DNA from 3 places in the Myroides odoratimimus genome. Region 3 is predicted to be linked to each of the others. Evidence: riboswitches for the same ligand, from Rfam matches in the RefSeq annotation. Region 3 holds a riboswitch; each other region holds the start of a gene.
The links. Region 3 has a riboswitch for cobalamin ahead of E0Z07_RS09875 (acyl-CoA thioesterase). Riboswitches for the same ligand answer to the same signal wherever they lie in the genome.
Positions count from the first base shown of each region.

Region 1: it holds a riboswitch for cobalamin, as region 3 does, so the genes downstream of both, E0Z07_RS06755 (TonB-dependent receptor) here and E0Z07_RS09875 (acyl-CoA thioesterase) in region 3, are expected to answer to the same signal.
Region 2: it holds a riboswitch for cobalamin, as region 3 does, so the genes downstream of both, metE (5-methyltetrahydropteroyltriglutamate--homocysteine S-methyltransferase) here and E0Z07_RS09875 (acyl-CoA thioesterase) in region 3, are expected to answer to the same signal.

Region 1 covers NZ_CP037427.1:1,468,301-1,472,522, forward strand. The annotation lists gene tnpC (IS66 family transposase) at 1-706, opposite strand, end outside; gene tnpB (IS66 family insertion sequence element accessory protein TnpB) at 756-1,094, opposite strand; gene tnpA (IS66 family insertion sequence element accessory protein TnpA) at 1,094-1,384, opposite strand; partial or broken gene E0Z07_RS06755 (TonB-dependent receptor) at 1,455-1,808, opposite strand; cobalamin riboswitch at 1,922-2,102, opposite strand; gene E0Z07_RS06760 (MepB family protein) at 2,160-2,600, opposite strand; gene E0Z07_RS06765 (hypothetical protein) at 2,677-3,498, opposite strand; gene E0Z07_RS06770 (outer membrane beta-barrel protein) at 3,751-4,222, shown strand, end outside.
Region 2 covers NZ_CP037427.1:83,629-87,850, reverse strand. The annotation lists gene E0Z07_RS00405 (TolC family protein) at 39-1,430, shown strand; gene E0Z07_RS00400 (Lrp/AsnC family transcriptional regulator) at 1,707-2,168, opposite strand; cobalamin riboswitch at 2,330-2,517, shown strand; gene metE (5-methyltetrahydropteroyltriglutamate--homocysteine S-methyltransferase) at 2,696-4,222, shown strand, end outside.
Region 3 covers NZ_CP037427.1:2,151,487-2,155,708, reverse strand. The annotation lists gene E0Z07_RS09880 (hypothetical protein) at 1-484, opposite strand, end outside; gene E0Z07_RS09875 (acyl-CoA thioesterase) at 1,140-1,538, opposite strand; cobalamin riboswitch at 1,739-1,931, opposite strand; gene E0Z07_RS09870 (hypothetical protein) at 2,065-3,558, opposite strand; gene E0Z07_RS09865 (2-isopropylmalate synthase) at 3,704-4,222, shown strand, end outside.

The DNA of each region.
Region 1 (4,222 bases), 680 kb from region 3:
TACATTGAGCTGCCCAGCCATCTATAGTAGAAGAAGCTATATCGATATTTTCTCTTGAAAAGCGTTGCTTCTGTCTATATAGCGGAAGGTGATCTACGTATTTGTCAACAAGTATTGTAGATAATAATCCTTCAGAAGGTATTCCTTTATCTATAATTCGCTCTGGAAGCAGTGCAATACTGATTTGCGTATTGTCTTTGTCTTTCGTGGCGTATTTATATCGGATGTAACGTTTTATTTTAAAGTAACCTGGAACATAATCTAAGACATCTGTAGTTTCTTTACCAATGCAAATCTTATCAGATAAATCTCCCTCTGGGTAGATTTCTATTTCTTCTACAGGTAAATGATCGGGTAGTTTAGCTCTTCCTGGATGTTTTTTCTTCTGACGAGAATAAGTGATCTCTTGTTTGATTACTTCTTCTTGTTCTTCCAGGACTGCTTGCTGAACCTCTAAAGGTAACTGTGTTTGATTAGGGTCTTCGAAACGCTCGCGTTTTTGTCCAAATTGCATGCGTCGTAAAAGATCTACTAAGCGTTGGAGTTCTTGCTTTTCTTGTTCTAGCTGAGATGTCTTTTGCTCTAACTTAGATGTCTTTTGCTCTAACTTAGTATTTATTTTGTCTTGTTTGGAAATAGTCTTAGACTGCTTTTTTATAAGCGCCAAAAGTTGTTCTTTCGATAAGTTTTCTAAGTCTATTTCCATGAAGTAAAAATACGTCAAAAGCCCAGAATATACAAGGTTTTAACCTGTTTTACTTCAATAAAAAACGCCTTTTTTGGTTACTTTTGATAACCTGGATTCCCTCTATCATCAGTACTAAATCAGTCCAACTTATTTGAGCTTTACTATGCGTGGGAAAAGCAAAAGTTCCTTGTTCTAAGCGCTTGTGGTATAGTACAAAGCCTCCTGCTTCCCAATGCAAGAGCTTCATTTGATTACAGCGTCTATTGATAAATATATAGACACTTCCACTATGAGCTACTTGATTAAGTTCATTCTGGACAAGTCCACAAAGGCTATCAAAACTCTTGCGCATATCACAAGCTTGTCTATACAAATGAAATTGATTAGAACTACTCAAACTAAACATTACACTAAGTTTACTAATGAATATAGTTCACTAAGATTATCCGTTTGTAGACGTAACTTTACACCATTGGGATATACTATCTCATATTCCTGAGTATTGATGACTTGACCTTTTGTTACAGTTATAAAATTATTGTCTAATTGCGTTGACTCTGACTTTGCCTTATACTTAACCACCCAATAACTAAAGGTTGCTAATTTAATTCCGACACTTTCACAGTATCTTGATTGCGTTAATCCACTTGTTTTCCAATCCTCTACATGAGAGTACATTATTTCTTGTTTGCTCATCTCTTTATTATTTCAAGCAAACTTACTACCTTACGTTAGCTTATGAAATATGGGCTTGGTCGGGTGGATACCCTAAGTCTACGATTCCATTCTGCGCATTGCCTACTTGTACCCCGTTATAAAATACTCCTACGTGATGAGTACCCATATTACGAACGTCTACAGTCTTTAGCCCTCCCATACCACCATAATCTTTGATCTTCACTCCTGCGAAGTATCGTAGAGCATCAGCTACGCTATAACTATTAAGGCGTTGAAGTTTAGCTCCGTCTAGTGTCTGTACAGGTATAAGATCTCGAAAGACTTCTTTTTGTATCACGATCTCATTTAGAGCAGTGATACTGTCTTTAGGTGTCTGCGCATATATAGCAGTATTCGCCATACATAACACAGTGGTTAGTACTAGTAATTTTGTTTTTGTCATATTAGTTTTTGGCTAGTTGATTTTGACATTTGGAGTAGATATAAATGCGTCAAAATCATTGTTGCCAATGACTATATCATAGAACGCCTTATGTTTCATCCCCCGAAAACATCAAAACTTATTTTAGAATGGCAGGTATTCTGACTTACTCATAACGAATATCCTTCCCATCTATGCGACAGTGGATAACTAGATTCGTTATTATTTATGAGCTTACAGCAGCGGGTCTGTTTAGGATTTTCACCTAATTCCCTTTTTCATATCACAGTGATAACCAGTCTGATTACAAATATATAAAAAAAGCTTAATGGAAAGTATTTATTCTGTTAATGGTATTTTATTATAGAATCTTTAAAAATTATTCCAAAAAGGCAAGTGAGATTGATAAGTCTTTAAAGCTTGCTTATTCATTTCAGCCTCTAGATTAGGATAGACACGCATTCCTCTTTTGCCTTCTTTTTGTTCGGTAGAGATGATATTAAGTTTAGCTAATTCTTCTTTGGGGTATAGAAAGTACCCTTGTTGAGTAGATATAATAAAATAGTCAAAATCATCTTTAATATGATAAGGAATAGTCTTCCCTTCATAATCACGTTGCCAAATGGCTACGAAATAACCTACCTTTTTAGGTGTTACTTTAGCTTCTCTATATATAAATTTCTTATCATTTAGAGTAAAAGTACAAGCGTTATAATCATTTTTCTCTATACCCCACTGTATATCTGAGATACTAGTAGATATACAGTTTCCTAATATTTTATTTAGTTGTTCTATATAGTAATGAGGTAGCATTTAATGATATTTATCTATCGTTTTATTATGTTTATAAATGATTGGCATTAGAAAATTTAAACTCTTTTATTTCATATTATTTTTCTACTGTAAGTGCTTTATAGTTAAAAAACTCTTCAGTTATATATTCATTGTGATTTATTTTCTTAGTATATGTTGGATAATTATCTTTATTATATTGATATTCCTTGGTCTCTATGGGATAGAAAACACCTTTATATGTCTTTATATTGTTAGAAGGGGTATAGTTATATCTAATAGGAGAAAATGCAGTACGATATTCTAATACTGATAAGTTTAAAGGCATATCCTTAAAGGGATTATATGCTTCATCATATGTAAATTCTTCTCTTGGTAGAGTAGAACCCTCTAATTTGACACTGGTTACATTGCCTTTTGTATCATATAAGTATTCTATATTACTTTTATTTTCTGAAGCTATAGGATATACATAGTAAATTTGATTATTACTGTTCGTTTTGTATTCATAGTTAGAGTTGCTATACTTATTCGAAAGTACTTTAGTTAAGATTCCTTTGTCATTGTATACTAAAGCATCATCTTCTTTGATTTTTCCTAATGAATCTTTTTCTATTAAATGAAGAAGCTTGTTAGAGGTATTATAAGTATAGTTTGTTTCTGACTTATTTAGATAGAATAACTTTTCATATCCTTTCTTCTTAAAATAATCTACAGTATAATGTTTTATTACATTACCATTTTTATTGTATTCAAAAGTTATTTCGGAGATTAAAATATTGTTGTTTTCTGTTGTAATTTTTTTGTAAGATTCTAATACAGTGATTGTTTTGTTGTTTTCAGTTGTATTGTCTGAGGAGCAACTACTTATGCTTATTGCAACTAATAAATAAGTGAAAAAAGTAATATTTCTAATCATAATTTGTAAGTGTTTAGTAAGTCTTAAAGATATACTTTTGTTTGATTACACTTATAGTTAATATGATATCCTCTCGACTTTTTTAATTTATGAATAGAAACAATGAGTAAACTTACTAATCTTATGGAAATTACTACTGTTATTATTTGACAATATAAATAAGTTTGTGTTTTTGTTTGAAAATGTTAATAAGTAATTATTTTATTTTGATTACTTTTAGATTTGTTTAACAATCTATTAAGTGTGTGAATTATGCGTAAACTATTTGTTTTTCTGTTTTTAGCTACTTCTTTAGTAGGGTTTGCTCAGATTAATTTTGAGCCAGGTTATTATGTTGATAATAATGGTAATCGGGTAGAGGGATTGATCAAAAATATTGATTGGATGAATAATCCTACTAGTTTTCTATATAAAGCAGATGAGAATGCTAGAAGTGAGAACATTCTTTTAGCGGATGCTAAAGAGTTCTCTATTCTCAATAAGAGTAAATATGAAAGACATAAAGTTAACGTTGATATTTCAAGTGATAAACTTCAAAATATGACTAGTGATTCTTTACCAATCTACAAGGAAGAAATGGTCTTCTTAAAATTATTAGTAGATGGTAAGGCAAAATTGTATACATACTATAATAATCAGAGTAAATTCTTTTATCAAAAAGAGGATAAAGAGATTATTCCATTAGTATATAAGAAGTATATTAAGGAAAATAGTAAGGTGAGTA
Region 2 (4,222 bases), 1.8 Mb from region 3:
CACAATGACTTAAGTCAATGCGATAAATCAGAAGAATCATGAAATGGACATATAAAATATATATAGGTGCTCTGGCTATGGGGATGTTGGCCTCATGCCAATCCACACAGAGTTATCAGCACTTAGATATTGCTGCAAAAGAGCTTTATCGAAATACCCAAGAAGGGGACACATTAAGTATAGGCATGATGCCTTGGCAAACTTTGTTTAAAGATGCAAAGCTACAAGAGCTAATAACAGAAGGAATAGAAAATAACTTAGACCTAAAGATAGGGATAGAAAGGCTACATGCTTCAGAGGCGTTATTAAAACAATCTAAAGCTGCGTTCTTACCTGACTTAAGTATAGGTGGAGGAGTGAAAAGATCAAGATTATCTTATCCTCAGGGGTTTGGTTTTGTAAAGAATGCGACACAGTATGATGTATTCGCTAATACTTCTTGGGAGATAGATGTATGGGGAAAATTAGCGAGTAGTAAGCGTGCTGCTTACTATAGAATGCTTCAGTCTGATGCAGGACAAAAGGCTGTGCAGACTCAGATAGTCGCTCAGATAGCAGATTATTATTACCAATTATTGGCGTTAGATCAACAACAAACTATTATCGAAAAGACGATAGTGAATAGAAAAGTAGATGTTGAAACAATGCAAAAGTTGAAGGAGTCAAGTGTAGTAACAGGTGCGGCTGTGGTACAGAGTGAAGCTAACTACTATGACGCTGAGGCTACACTACCTGGTGTGAAACGCCAAATCAGAGAAGTAGAAAATGCATTGAATGTTCTATTAGGGAAACCTGTAGGTACAATAGATAGAGCTAACTTAACTGTACAAGAACTACCAATAGAACCAAGTATAGGGATACCTGCACATCTATTAAAGAATAGGCCTGATGTGATGGCAGCTGAGTATGAGTTGGCAGCGTATTTTGAAGATGTGAATGCGGCTAAGAGAGTATTCTACCCTTCATTAAATATCACAGGAGGAGCGGGATTCTCTAGTTATGAGTTTAAAGATTGGTTTACTTCTACAGGATTGTTTGCTAATATAGCAGGGGGCTTATTACAGCCTATCTTTAATAAAAGACAAAACAAAACGAGGTTAGAGATAGCGAAAGCGAGTTATCAAGAGAAAGCGTACAACTTTCAAAAAACTATGTTAGTAGCAGGGCAAGAGGTCTCTGATGCACTATATGCTTATGAGATGGCAGGAGAGCAACTGACTATGAGACAACAACAAGTGGATAAGTTAGCCTTAGCTGTTGATTATACAAAGAAGTTATTAGTGTATCATTCATCAACGAATTATACAGATGTATTGACTTCAGAACAAGCACACCTTTATGCACAATTAGCACATAGTAATGATCAGCTATTAGAATGGCAAGCCATTATTAAGCTTTATAAAGCATTAGGAGGAGGTTGGAGAGAATAATTTTTTCCATTTATATATAGAGTAATGAAAGTGATACTATAGGGAGAACAATCTTTATAGTAGATTATTAATTACTTGACTCAATCTGTTCGTCGGCATTTTACTTTTAGATAGTTAATCATCGTGCTAATTTGGAAACTATTTATAAAACTGGATTATGTCAATAGATTGAGTCTTTCTAGACAAATAATCTTTGTCGATTTTTTACTACTTTTTAATTGAGAGAGCCACATCGTGAGATGTGGCTTTTTTGTTTTAATTGATTTCTTTTAATATTTAAAAAGAAATGTTGTGAGTGTTCTTAATTTCTCTCATCACAAAAGAACTATGTGTACTTCCTATACTATCTACCATGGCTAATTTATTAAATACAAAGTCTTGGTAATGCTTCATATCATTAGCATATACTTTTAGGATAAAGTCAAAATCTCCTGATATATTATAACATTCAACAACTTCATCTATAAGCATAATATCTTCAACAAACTTGTTATTGATAAGGCGCTCATGTTGTTTAAGTTTAATATTACAGAATACAATAAAGCCTTTATTTAGCTTTTCAGCATCTATTAAAGCGATATATTTCTTTATAAAGCCTTCTTTTTCTAGTCGTTTTATTCTTTCAAAAACTGGAGTAGCAGATAGGTTTACTTGTTGAGCAATCTCTTTTGTAGTCAGATTAGAGTTGTCACATAGTATTCGAAGTAGTTTTAAATCTGTCTCGTCTAGGTTATGCATTAGAATAATATTTTGTTTTAGTGGTACCAAATGTAGTGATAATAGAATTAAAATCTGTTTAAATTATTATTATGGTTATTTGTTCTTAATTGTTGAATATGTAATGTGTTTATATTCTTCAATTGTATCTTTGTTTAGAATTAATGAATTGTTCTTAAAATACTTCATCAGGCGAAAATAGGTTTTACTTAACTGTAGATTAAAAGGGAATCGTGTGAGAATCACGAACTGTCGCGCAACTGTAAGTAACATTGAATATACTAGTCATATTATGCTCACTGATATAAAATCGGGAAGGGCGATTAGTGTAGTTATAAGTCAGGAGACCTGCCATTTTTGAATTGACAATGCTTTCGCGGTAAAGAGCTATAGTCAGGTTTGATGCTATGATGTGCTGTTTCTATGTTATATAGAAGTAGTATTGTATAGCTATTCCTTATCTATTAGAGTTTCCCCACTACCGCGTAATGCATTAGGAAGAGAGAACTTTTTAAGTGATTAATTAACCATTTTAAAAAGTTGTGAAAATGCAAACACAAGTATTAGGCTATCCGCGTATTGGTGGCCAAAGAGAGCTGAAAAAAGCAAATGAACAGTATTGGGCTGAGAAAATTGAAAGAGAAGAGTTAGAGCAGGTTGCGCAAGCTATTCGTCATCAAAATTGGCAATTACAAAAGACAGCAGGTATTACATTAATTCCTTCTAATGACTTTTCATTTTATGATCAGGTATTGGATTGGAGTTTAACCTTAGGAGCTATTCCTAAAAGGTATCAGCCTCTCCGTACAAATGAAGGTCTGTCTTTACTAGATTTATACTTCGCGATGGCTAGAGGGTATCAAAAAGGTGGATTTGATATTACTGCTATGGAAATGACAAAATGGTTTGATACTAACTATCACTATATCGTACCGGAGTTTTATAAAGGACAGCAGTTTGAATTAACTTCACTAAAGGTAGTAGAGGAATATAAAGAAGCAAAGAAGATTGGTATAGAGACTAAGCCCGTTATCTTAAGTCTTGTTTCTTATTTGCTATTAGGTAAGGCAAAAGAACAAGATTTCAATGTATTAAGCTTAGTAGATAGTTTGTTACCTGTATATCTTGAAATAATAAAACGTCTGACAGATGAAGGAGTTCAATACATTCAAATTGATGAACCTTTTCTAGTGCTTGACTTGACAGAAGAACAGAAAAAAGCAATCACATCGTTTTACAATATTATACAATCTTCTTTTCCAGATCTTAAGGTAATTGTAGCTACTTACTTTGGAGGATTAGAAGATAATGCTTCGTTGGCATTGGCATTACCAGTAGAAGTATTGCATATTGATCTAGTGCGTAATGAAGAGCAGCTAGAAGAGATACTTAATAAGGCTCCGTCTAGTTTAAAGTTGTCACTAGGTGTAGTGGATGGTCGTAATATTTGGAAGAACGATTATGAACAATCATTAACATTGATAGATAAAGCTATTGAGCGAAGAGGGAAAGAGAAAATCATCATAGCGACATCGTGTTCATTACTTCACAGCCCTATTGATTTAGAAGGAGAAGTGAAATTAACAACAGAAATCAAGCAATGGCTCGCTTTTGCTAAACAAAAGGTTCAGGAAGTAGTAGATTTAGCTAAGTTAGCGAGTGTTGCAGATAGAGAGGGGGTATCAGCTTATCAAGAGAATAAAATAGCTCAACACGATAAACGTACATCTACGCTTATACATCATGAAGCAGTAAAAAGACGCGTACAAGGAATTACAGAGCAAGATGCACAAAGAAAAGCTCCGTTTAGTACGAGACAACCCTTACAACATAAAGCATTAGACCTGCCTTTATTTCCAACGACAACAATAGGTTCGTTCCCACAGACGAAAGAAGTAAGACAGTGGAGAGCTAAGTTTAAAAAGGGAGAGCTTACAGCACAGCAGTATGAAGATTTATTAAAACAAGAGACGGCTAGAGCTATACAATGGCAAGAAGAAATCGGTCTAGATGTATTAGTACATGGAGAATTTGAACGCAATGATATGGTGGAGTACTTCGGAGAACAATTAGAA
Region 3 (4,222 bases):
ATCCTGTTTCATTCAGCACATTTCCATCCTTATCTATACATTTGGCAGTGTATTTTTTATTCTGATGAACTATTTCTTCTACCAGTCCCTCTAACAGATATCTTCTATTCAGTATATAAGTAGCATCTGATTTATTCTTATGATATATCTTCTCACTTTCAGTATTTAACTTTAGCTCCCCCCCATTCTTTTCTTTAAGCATACTCTGGGCAGACAGCTTATATTTATTATCGTCCAGTTTTTCTCCTGTGTACGTTACTTCCTCTCTCCATAAACGTGTAGAGTCTACCAAGAAGCTGCTTAAATAATGTCTCGTAAAAACCGTATCTCTTCCCGCTTTTACTAAATCTTGAATAACATCATTGCCGCGATATACCTCAACACTATCATATTGCTTTACATTTCTTTTCTTTTTTTGACCATATACAGTCATAGTTGTAGTAGCTAATACCATTGCTAATACAATGTTTAATAATCCTCTCATGTGTGATGTCTATTGATTTTTACAAGCGAATCCAAAACTATAAAGTCCATTTCCTAAATCCTAGACATTATCTGACAGATTCACTACTTTTTGGATTTATTCTTAACTTCCTGCTCAAGGAGAATAGTAGGTCAATAAAAGGATACTCGTTCGATTAACAACCTCTTTTCCCCACTAAATACGGTTTATTGTCCACCAACTGTCGAAGGAATCGTAATCAAGCCACTGTCTATAAGACTTTAAGGATATATAATGAAAGTATCCATTCTACACAAATAATAATTAAAAACCTATAAATCAAGACATTAAATAAAAATCACTCTTAAAAAAAATGACTTCTTTTTTTAAAAGAATAGCTCATTACAGGGCTTTAAAGAGCCTTTTAGCAGAAAAAAAGAAGTATAACCTATAAAAACTCTTCATAAAAGGTCAATTATTGAATCAAAAAGTAAAAAAGTGAATTTATTATTTTTAAGATTACACCTCTTATAAAAAGTTTATTCATTGGCTTAGATGTCTACAAAGAGCCCCATGTTTAGATCTTAAAGACTAGATTAAAAAGAGTCTAAAAAAATGGGGATAGACACTAACCTGTCTATCCCCCTACCAAAAACTAAAAAATGTAAGATGCTTACAAAATTTACTTGTATAAAACCTAGTCTAATATAGATATCGGTTTGAAATTATCATTTAATGCTACGAGTGTGAATACTCCTGTCACTACCTGGATGCGTTCATCTTCCCTCATCTTCTCTCTGTACACATTGACACGGATGCGAATACTCGTATTACCGATAGACTCTACCTCGCCTACCATTTCTACTAATGAGCCTGCTGGTATTGGCTTGCTGAAGTCAATCTTATCGCTGCTAACAATCACAAAGTTCTTTCTACAAAAACGCGTAGCGGTCATAAATGCTGTCTCAGTCATCATCATGATTACTCGTCCACCGAACATGGTATTATGATGATTAGTAGTATCTGGAAATACTACCTTAAAGACACTAGTGATTGCCTTCGATTTGCGTTCTTCTATCTCTGTTTCTATTAACATAGTTATATTCGTTAATCCTACAGTATTCAGACAATACTATAGACTAGATAGAGAACTATCAAACTGCTATTCGAAAAAATGATTTGGAATTAAATGAAAAGGTACAATGTGCTTATCCAAGATTATACAGCCTATAATCTCATGGATTAAATAATAAACACATTCCAACTTGACATAAAGCTCTAAACCGCGAAAGCATAGTCTATAAACAGAATTAGGCAGGTCTCCTGACTTGTAACTATTTTTTATCGTCCTTCCCATTACTTAAGTAATAACAGTGGATCACTTGGATAAAAAACTAATGAGTTACTTACAGTTGCGCGACAGTTCGTGATTCTCACACGATTCCCTTTTCATATACAACTAAGTATAACCTATTTCTATGGAATTAATACTGTATTATTTTCTAATACTGTGGCGAAGATAGTAATTCTTTTGAAACATACAACACATTTTAATCAAACAAAGCCACATAAACAATGAAGTCTATATGGCTTTTATCAATAAGTAAGTCGATACATCTATGTTAATCTATTTTCTTCTTTGCCCAATTTAGAACATCTATATAGAGAATACTTCTTACATAGAATCTATTCTTATAAAGTTCTTCAGTTTCTTTTACAAATCGCTCTAACACCCCCTTTTGATCTTTAATTGAAGCGCCCAATAGCCCTTCAAACAAACTCATAAAGGTATCATGTATCTGTGTTCTATTTTTCATCTTTTTCATCAAGGCTCTATTAGCTTTAATAAAGTCCTCATAATACTGATCATGTCCAGACTCATACTGCGCCATTAGAGACAAGATACGAGTATGAAATAGTAAATCTTCTTGTACAGAATAGTCATTTTTGCTCAAAATACGCTCTGTATAAGCAAGTGATTCCTCATACTTCTTGTACCCAAAATACAAAGAAGCTACTTTAAAATATAGAATATGGAAATGATGTTCATCAATCATATTTCTATATTCATTAATACCACGCTGTAATTGCTTTACAAAAAGTAAACTTCCGTTATAAGTCTGCTGTATAAACTCTATATTCAACTTATTACTAAACTGTAATAAGAATCGCTGAGAATCAATATTCATAGACTGAGGGAAGCTCTCTAGAGCCAATTGTTCTTCTAATTTAGCATTCCAATAGATGTATTTATCCACAGATTTAAACAACAGTAAAATCTTAAATAGATAAGAATTTCCTTTTAAATACCACACAGGATGACTCTGTATCATCTTAGGGTGTTCATAGAATAGCGTTACCCATAGCTTAGCATATTTATAAGCATTGTGGTAATCTTGAATTAAAAAACATAGCCACACATGCGCTTTAAAGTACCACAACTTCTCTCTAAAGTTAAGCATCTTCACATCTATATCTAACAACTGATCACTAAAACGTGTAATCAACTCTTGCTTATCTTCCTCGCTCTTAGCATACCCTGAGGTAAGCATCTCGTTATAGAACTTCAGCGATAGATTAGACAGTTTGGTTGCATAATAGTTTTGTATAATCAGGTCATTAGACTGTGCGATAAGCTCATCAGCACGCCCTGTAATACTACGAGTGATATACTGAGATTCGATTACCTTTTCTAGTTCTATAATCTCTAAGGCAAGGCTCTTCTCTTCTACATCTAAAGCGATTTGTTTTGCCTTGTCCAATATTTTTAAACCTTGTTTATGCAAGCCTTTTTGATATAAAATGGTAGCAAAATCTAATTGTTCACGTATCTGTATTCTTACATTTTTCTTACTGGGATTCATGCGAAGACTAGCCAAAATAGCTTTATACAGATTTGCTTTTAAGTTAGATAGTTGTTGTTTACTTGTTATCTTCTGTCTGAGAATAACTTGTTCATCGTATTCCTCCATCTTATCCATGGCATTAAACAAAGAGATGAATTTAGCATCTGCATTATTCTGCAACCTATTCACATATAAAGTAAATTGACGTTTCTCTGACCTTGTCAAAGATTTTATCAATATAAATAACCAGTCTTTTCCCCAATTTGACATTGTAATAAAAAATATTTTAACAAACTAAAAAACAACAACTTAGGTATTGAAATCAGTTTTTTAACATTGTAGTTTTTGTTTTTTTGATAAAGTTAACAAAAAGCTTTTATACACTTTTGTTTAAAGTTATTTAAAAACATAAAATATGAAAACTGAAAAGATTGAGATTTTTGACACCACATTAAGAGACGGAGAACAAGTACCTGGTTGTAAACTAGATAAACAACAAAAGTTGGCTATTGCTCAGCAACTCGATGAATTAGGTGTTGATGTAATTGAGGCAGGTTTTCCTATTTCTAGTCCTGGTGACTTTGAGGCTGTTCAGGCGATTAGTAAAATCGTTAAAAACGCTAAAATATGTGCACTTACTCGTGCGAATACAAAAGATATAGATTCGGCTGCTAAAGCACTAGAATATGCACAGAGACCAAGAATACACACCGGTATCGGTACATCTGACTCACATATAAAATATAAGTTTAACTCTACACAAGAGGCTATTATAGATCGTGCAGCAGAAGCTGTAGCTTATGCTAAAAAATATGTGCATGATGTAGAGTTCTACGCTGAAGATGCTGGAAGAACAGATAATGCTTATCTAGCGAAAGTATGTGAAGCAGTAATCCAAGCTGGGGTGACAGTGATCAATATTCCGGATACTACG